Regions from separate parts of the Hyphomicrobium sp. B1 genome, predicted to be linked through region 1. Evidence: predicted binding sites of a transcription regulator. Region 1 holds the regulator's gene; the other holds the start of a gene.
The links. Region 1 encodes LexA, which represses DNA repair genes until DNA is damaged. Its sites were predicted from a motif close to TGTTCNNNNTGTGTTCNG; they were not measured.
Positions count from the first base shown of each region.

Region 1 (3,903 bases):
ACAACAACCCCAACCCTGCGCACAGTACTCACAGGAAGACAACAAGCGTTTGCTCGGCGAAACCTTTCGGGAGCGGCTGACGTCTGATCCGGTCGCGTTCTTCACTCTTTGGCTGACTGTTTTCACCGCCGTTCTCGCCATCTCTACCATAGGCCTTTGGATCGTCACTTGGCGCGCATCCGTCGCCCAAGCACGCGATATGGATCGATCGATTAAGGCGACCGCTGATTCCGCTGACGCCGCCAAAAAATCCGCCGAAGTCGCCGAAAGAAGCCTTCACGAATTGAATAGGGCGTTTGTCTTCTTCAAGCGGATTGCTTTTGAGGAAGAGTCTGGAAAGGGAATGAATGTCGTGGTCACGTGGGAGAACATCGGAAACACGCAAACTGTTCAGATGAGATCCGCCATAACTTGGCAAGCCTTTCCACCCGCCATTTGGTCTGGGTTCAATTATCCAAATGCCGCTCCAGGTGGCCCAAGCTCTATTGGACCAAAAGGCACCAGAACCATGCTCCCGGTGCTGATCCCAGAAGCTAACCTGCGTGAAGTGCTCGCTGGTAGAGCACGCATCCTTGCGTATGGCTGGACTGAATACGATGACATTTTCGCGCAAGTAGCCCATACGGATAGACATAGAACGGAGTTTTGCATGGAAGTTCTCGTGCGGCTCCAGCCTGGAGGCAGCGGGATGATCGTCAGCGATCGAACCCACACAGAGTACAACGGCGCTGAGCGCGAGTGCGGCCAGCGTTTTCGCGATGCGCAGAGACTGCGGCCCCGCCTTGCCGAGGCTGAAATCCTTGAACAGCCGGATACTTTGGTTGCAACCGCCACAACTGGACCGCGCCCCGAAACGACCGAAAACTAGCTTCTGGCGTTTGCGCCCTAATACCAGGGATTCACCTTCATGAATTCCGCTCAAGGCAACGACATCAGCGTATAGATGGAGGGCGGCCCAAGCCGCCAGTGCCCGCACGGCGCGCCCCCCTACACGCCCCCCCCCCCCAAATCATGATGCCATTCCCGCCATTTGCTGCTCTTCGGCACCACTGGCCGGAAAATTCAAACTGCGACACGACCTATTGACTTGCATGGGTTGCGGAACGAGACGAGAACGGTTAGGGTACATACACGATTTGTACTGTGAATGAGCGGGCGGTATTTCGGTGGTCAGCGTCTCAGCCCGCCGCGCTTGCCAGCCAGGAAAGGCTTGAGACGAACCGCTATGCTCACCGAAAAGCAGAAAGACCTCCTCCTCTTCATCCATGCGCGCATGCAGGAGCGCGGCGTGCCGCCCTCATTCGACGAGATGAAGGATGCGCTGGATCTCAGGTCGAAGTCCGGCATTCACCGGCTGATCACCGCTCTGGTGGAACGCGGGTTCATCCGCCGCTTGCCGCACCGGGCGCGGGCCATCGAAGTCATCAAGCTGCCGGACAATCAGGTTGGCTTGCCGTCCGCGGCACAGGGTGCCAGCACGGCCGCAGCACCGCAGCGGGGCTTCCAGCCAAGCGTGATCGAAGGCTCCGGTCCGCCGAAGACGAATGTGGCCACGCCGCCGCCGTCGCACGTCATTGACGCGCGGACGGTGTCGATCCCGGTCATGGGCCGCATCGCCGCCGGTACGCCGATCAGCGCCATTCAGAACCACACGCACGACATTGCGGTGCCACCCGACATCCTGACCAACGGCGAGCACTTTGCGCTGGAGGTCAAAGGCGATTCGATGATCGAGGCGGGCATCCATGACGGCGATACCGTCATCATCCGGCGCTGCAATACGGCGGAGAACGGCGATATCATCGTGGCGCTGGTCGAGGGCGAGGAAGCGACGCTGAAACGGCTGCGCAAGAAGGGCTCGACTATTGCGCTCGAAGCCGCGAACCCCGAATTCAAGACGCGGATTTTCGGACCCGACCAGATCGACATTCAGGGGCGCCTCGTCGGCTTGATGCGGCGGTATTGAGCGGCGGTTCGCCGCCATGCGTCGACCGAGCTAGAACGACGCGGCGCAGCGTCGATGGCTAACGACCGCTTTCGGCGTCCGGCTCAGTGAGATCTTCCGCTTCGAGTTCCGCCCCCTCACCCGGATCGACGTCGGCTGATGTGCGTGTTTCGGGTTCTGCTTCGGCCGTCCGGGCAGGTTCGGCAGCCGGGGCGCCCGCCGGGGGGGGCGGGGCCTGCAGAATACGGGGTTTCGGCAGCACTACCTGCTTTCGCTCCGGCGTCTCGCTCCAAGGTCGTTCGCCGCGATGGGCCGCGACCGTTTCAAGACGGATTTTGGGCTCCGGACTGTCGTTGCCGCGGTCGACGTAAAGGGCGTAAGCACCATTGCGCCAGCGATCGAAAACGTCGACGACCGTTCGCGGCACGGCGCAATTGCCGGGCTTGGGCGTATCGAGCACAAGCACGTCGGCGTTGAGGCAATCGTCGGTCACGGCAGCGGGATGGCGCGCGACCGCGACGGTCGCGCCTTTGACATGCGCGATGCAGCCGACAGCGTCGCAAGTAAAGCCTTCGCCGGTCTTGGCATCGCGCGCCGTTCGGGAATCGCCGTCGTATTCGAGCCAGCGGTCGAGGTCGTATTTCGTGCCCTTGCCCGGCATGGCGTCGAGCTTGCCCGAGTCATCGCGCACGGCGACAAGCAAACCTTTCTGTCCGACCAGAACATCAGGGCGCGGCATCCAAGGCGCAACAAGCAAACCGGCGCCGACAAGTGCAACGCCGAGAAGCCTGATCCGCGTCTGCCAAAGCAAAAACCAGATGCCGCCCGTGAGCATCAGCACGAAAGCCAGTTCAGGGATCGCTGGAATATGTCCGACAGCGCCCGGCAACGCGCCGACTTCGTTCGCACACCACGTCATGCCTTCGATGCCCCAGCCCATCAGCTTCAGGCCGAGCCATTCGAGGCCGAACGGCATCAGCACCATCGCGACGAGCGCCGCCGGCATGACGATCAGGTTGCAGATCGGAATGGCGATCATGTTCGCGAGCACGGCATACTGCTGGCTCTGGTGAAAATTATAGGCCGCGAACGGCGCGACCGCGACGCTTGCGATCAACGTCGAGGCGATGATCTCACCGAAGAAGACGACGACGCGCATGACGGGATGCGGCTTCTGCTCGCGATTGAACAGGCTGCTCAGAAATTCGTGCGAGGCGATCAGCGCGGTTACGGCGGCAAACGACATCTGAAAGCCCGCGTCGAGCAGGCTCTCGGGATAAGCCAACAGAATAAGGATCGCCGCGAGCGCGACGTTGCGCAACGCAAGCGCAGGGCGATCAATCAGCATGGCGCCGAAGATGATGAAGATCATCAGCGCCGAGCGCACGGTTGCGAACTGGCCTCCCGAAATCGCGAGATAGGCGACCGCGCTGATGATGCCGAGCGCAGCGGCGATCTTTTTGATCGGCATCGTCAAGGCGACACGCGGGATCGCAGCGAGGATCAGGCGGATCGAAAAGAAAACAGCGCCTGCTGCAATCACCATGTGCAGGCCGGAGATCGAGAGAATGTGAAACAGTCCGGAATTCTTGAACGCGTTGTTCGTCTCGGCACTGATGCCGCCGCGCTCGCCGGTGATGAGGGCAAGCGCGATTTCGCCGGTTTCGCCGGGAAGCGCCGCACGGATGCGCGCGGCGATTGCCTGGCGGATATTTTCAATGGAGCGGCGATACCACTGGACGATGCTATTGGGGTCGAGGTGGCCTTCGATCGTTGGCGCTGCGAATGCGTAGCCGACGCCGCCGACAGATTCGAACCAAGCGGTGCGCGCGTAATCGAAGCCGCCTGGAAGCGCTGGCTTTGCCGGCGGTGAGAGATTGGCTTTGATGCGGATCTTGTCGCCCGGTGCGGCGCGCGTTTTGGACGACATCGTGCGGATGCGCACGACGGCAGGCGTA
Region 1 covers NZ_CP134871.1:2,518,425-2,522,327, reverse strand. The annotation lists gene RLW55_RS12070 (hypothetical protein) at 1-868, shown strand, start outside; gene lexA (transcriptional repressor LexA) at 1,226-1,966, shown strand; gene RLW55_RS12060 (ComEC/Rec2 family competence protein) at 2,025-3,903, opposite strand, start outside.

Region 2 (3,903 bases), 790 kb from region 1:
TCGGACTTGGACGATGCGCGGATGGCCAGCCGCGAAGCCATCAATCAAATCGCAGCTGCACGCCGCTGGATCTCCGCCGTCGCCGATTATTTCCCCGCGCGTGGCGCAGATTGCGACCTCATCCAGAGCAAGCTGCGATATCTCGAAGGCACCGTACGTCCGCTTCGCGATGCGATCCTCTCCAGCGACAAGAAACGTCGTGCTGATGAAATGCTCGATCTCCGTTTCGATGCGGCGCTCGACGACGCGCTAGGGCAGATGAACCGGCTGACCAATCTCCTCGGCGCTGAATCCCGTGAGGTCCTTGCCCAGGCGGAAGCCGAGCAGAACGCGATGCTTGAGGTTATCATCGCGATCTTAGCAATCGGCACGTCGTTAATCGTTTTATTGGCGTTGGCGCTCGTTCACTATTCGCAGGCGCGTCCCCTTCGTCATCTCAGTGAAGCTGCGCTGCGAGTTCGAGAAGGCGGGGCGATGTTACTGGATCTCGATGAGGATCTGCTCCGCCGCTCCGACGAGATCGGAACGCTTGCGCGTTCATTCCAATCAATGCTGACGAAGCTTGCCGAGGCCCAACAGTCGCTGGCTGTTCAATACGCCCGTGTCGATGCTGCGATCAACAACCTGCCTCAGGGTCTCTGCATGTTCGACGCTGAGCAAAATCTCATCATCTGCAACCGGCGCTATGCCGAGCTCTACGGTCTGAAGCCAGAGCTGACCGTCGCGGGCACGCCCCTCAGATCGATATTGCGGGAGCGCCGTAAGAACGGCCATTTCTCGAAGTTTCAGGAAATGGCTTTGGTCGATCATATCGAGTCGGCATCCGGCCGCGATCCAATCTATCGAATCGAAGAACTGACCGACGGCCAGGTCATCGCCATTTCCCATCAGCCGATGCGTGACGGTGGCTCAATCGCTATTCATGAAGACATCACCGAGCGGCGCAAGATGGACGCCAAAATCGCCCACATGGCGCATCATGACGCTCTGACCGACCTTCCCAACAGAGTGCGGTTCCACGAGGCTATGGAAATGGCGCTCAAGGGCGCCGAGCACGGTCGCACCGTCTCAATTCTTTGTCTCGACCTCGACAACTTCAAGACGGTCAACGACACGCTTGGGCATCCCGTCGGGGACGCTCTGCTCCAGGCGGTGGCGGATCGGCTGCGCGCCTGCGTCAGAAAACATGACATCATCGCGCGTCTCGGCGGCGACGAGTTTGCAATCGTGCAAATCGATGCCGATCAGCCTCTCGGAGTCACGATCTTAGCGCAGCGCATCATCGCCGAATTGAGTGCGCCGTTCGAAGTGCTCGGGCACCAGGTCGCGGTGGGTGTTAGCATCGGTATTGCAATGGCGCCGACGGACGGCAACACCGTGGATCAGCTGATGAAGAACGCCGATATGGCACTCTATCGCGCCAAAGAAGCGGGTCGTGGCATCTATCACTTCTTCGAGCCTGGCATGGACGCCAAGCTGCAGGAACGCCGCGCGCTCGAAATTGATCTGCGCAAGGCAATTGACGGTAACCAGCTCGAACTCTTTTACCAGCCGCTAATTTCTCTCGACACGAACGAGGTCAGCGGCTTCGAAGCGCTCGTGCGCTGGCAACACCCGACGCGCGGAATGGTTTCTCCGGTGGAATTCATCCCGCTCGCCGAAGAGATCGGTTTGATCGGCGCAATCGGCAACTGGGTGCTGGATCGCGCCTGCGCAGATGCGATGAAATGGCCATCAGACGTCAAGGTCGCCGTAAATCTTTCGCCGCTGCAGTTCAAGAACAATGCGCTCGTTCTTCAGGTTGTCGGTGCGCTGGCGAAATCAGGCCTGCCTGGGTATCGCCTCGAACTTGAAATCACCGAGACGGTCCTGCTGCGCGATACGGATGCAACGGTTGCGATGCTGAATGAACTGCGCGCCCTCGGCGTCCGCATCTCTATGGACGATTTCGGCACGGGCTATTCGAGCCTTGGTTATCTGCGGAAGTTTCCGTTCGACAAGATCAAGATCGACCGGTCGTTCATTCAGGATCTCGAGGCCAATCCGGATTCCATCGCTATCGTGCGTGCCGTTGCAAGCATCGGCCATGCGCTCGGCATGGCGACGACGGCGGAGGGGGTCGAAACGGAAGCGGAGCTGCTACAGCTTCGCCATGAGGGCTGCACCGAGGTGCAAGGCTATCTCTTCAGCGAGCCACGGCCGGCGGATGAGATTCTGTATCTGATGGCGCATCGGACACCGAAGCTGGAGAAAGAGGCTGTCTGAGCGGCATCTCTCGCGAGATCGCTGCCTTGTCGACTGCAAAAGCAGGACTGGACAGGGCGGCTATCCTGCTGTAGAACAAAAAGTGAACAATCATGTCTGAGGCTCTTTCTCTTTTGCCATGCTGCCGCTCTCGATTTGCGCCCCCTCAGCCCCTGTCATTCTTCGCGAAGTCGTCGCCGGGCCGGGGCATGCCGCTGCGGCTGTCGGCTTCGGCCTGACGCTGGCGGCCCAGACGAAGGCAGCAGCGCCGCGCGATGCCATGCTGTTGTGGGTGCGCGAGGCAGCGGCAATCGCGGAAACCGGAGACGCCTATGGTCCGGGCTTGGTCGCGCTTGGCCTGTCTCCCGAGAGCTGCATCGTTGTGGAAGCGCGTTCTTCCGTTGACGGACTGCGCGCCGCTCTTGAAGGCGTGCGTTGCAGTGCGCTGCATGCCGTCATCCTGGAGACGGCCGCTCCGATCGACCTGACGGCCAGCCGACGATTGAAACTTGCTGCGGAGAAGTCGGGAGTCGAGATCGTGCTCATTCGGCACGGTGGCCGCATCGCCCCCAATGCCGCGCAAATCCGCTGGCGCGTGCAGGGTGCACCTCAGATGAAGCCGAACGGCCAGCGGCGGGCAGCCTTCGACGTGTTCGTGCTGAAAAGCTCGTCGGGTCTCGATGAGAGAAGCTGTATCTTGGAGTGGGATCATGAGCGGCGATGTTTCGCGCAGACGGTATCTGTGCCTCTGGATGCCGTTCCTGTCGTCGGATCGTTGGCAGCGTGACAACGGCGGCGGCGCACCTCTGCCGCTGGTCTTCGTTGCCAAGGTCAAGGGCGTCTCGCAATTGGCCGCCGTCGATTCCCGGGCTCTAGCCGTCGGCCTGCGAGCTGGAATGACGCTCGTCGACGCGCGGGCGCGGATGCCGCGATTGCGCGCCATCGAGGCCGATCCCTCAGCCGATACCGCTTTCGTTGCGTATCTTGCCGATCTGGCGCTGGCTTTTACGCCCTCGGTCACCTTGGATCCGCCCGACGGTCTCGCACTCGATATCACAGGATGCAGCCATCTCTTCGCAGGTGAGACGATGCTTGCCGCGCGCCTGCAGAAGGTTTTGCAGACGGCCGGCATCTCAGTCGCGAAACTTGCCGTCGCTCCGACGCCTGATATGGCGCGCGCACTGGCGCGCTTCTCTGACGTCAATCCATGCTTTGTCGAGGACGCTAGGCTTGTGCGGGTACTTCCTGTCGCGGCGCTCGAATGCGCGGAAGAAGACGCAACTGCCTTGAGGCGCGCCGGGCTGAGGACTGTCGCCGAGATTGCCGACCGGCCGTCCTTGCTGTTCACCGCCCGTTTTTCGTCGGCTTTCACGGCCAAGCTCGCCCGCGTGCTCGGAGAGGAAGACAGACGAATCGCGCCTCGCCGCCAGCCTGCGCCTTACAGGGCCGAGCAGCGCTGCGCCGAGCCGGTTGCGAGCCACGAGGTCATTGCCAACATGCTCGCCGATCTGGCTGCGTCCGTCTGCGATCAATTGGCAGCGCGAAGCGTCGGCGGCCGCATCTTTACGGGAACTTTTTTTCGGGCTGACGGCGTCGTCCGCCGCATCCGCGTCGAGACCAGCCGCCCGACACGCGATCCTGAAGGGATCTTGCGCCTCT
Region 2 covers NZ_CP134871.1:1,728,563-1,732,465, forward strand. The annotation lists gene RLW55_RS08375 (EAL domain-containing protein) at 1-2,265, shown strand, start outside; gene RLW55_RS08380 (ImuA family protein) at 2,384-3,031, shown strand; gene RLW55_RS08385 (Y-family DNA polymerase) at 2,955-3,903, shown strand, end outside.
Region 2: the regulator LexA is predicted to act here: its motif matches at 2,337-2,354, upstream of RLW55_RS08380 (ImuA family protein).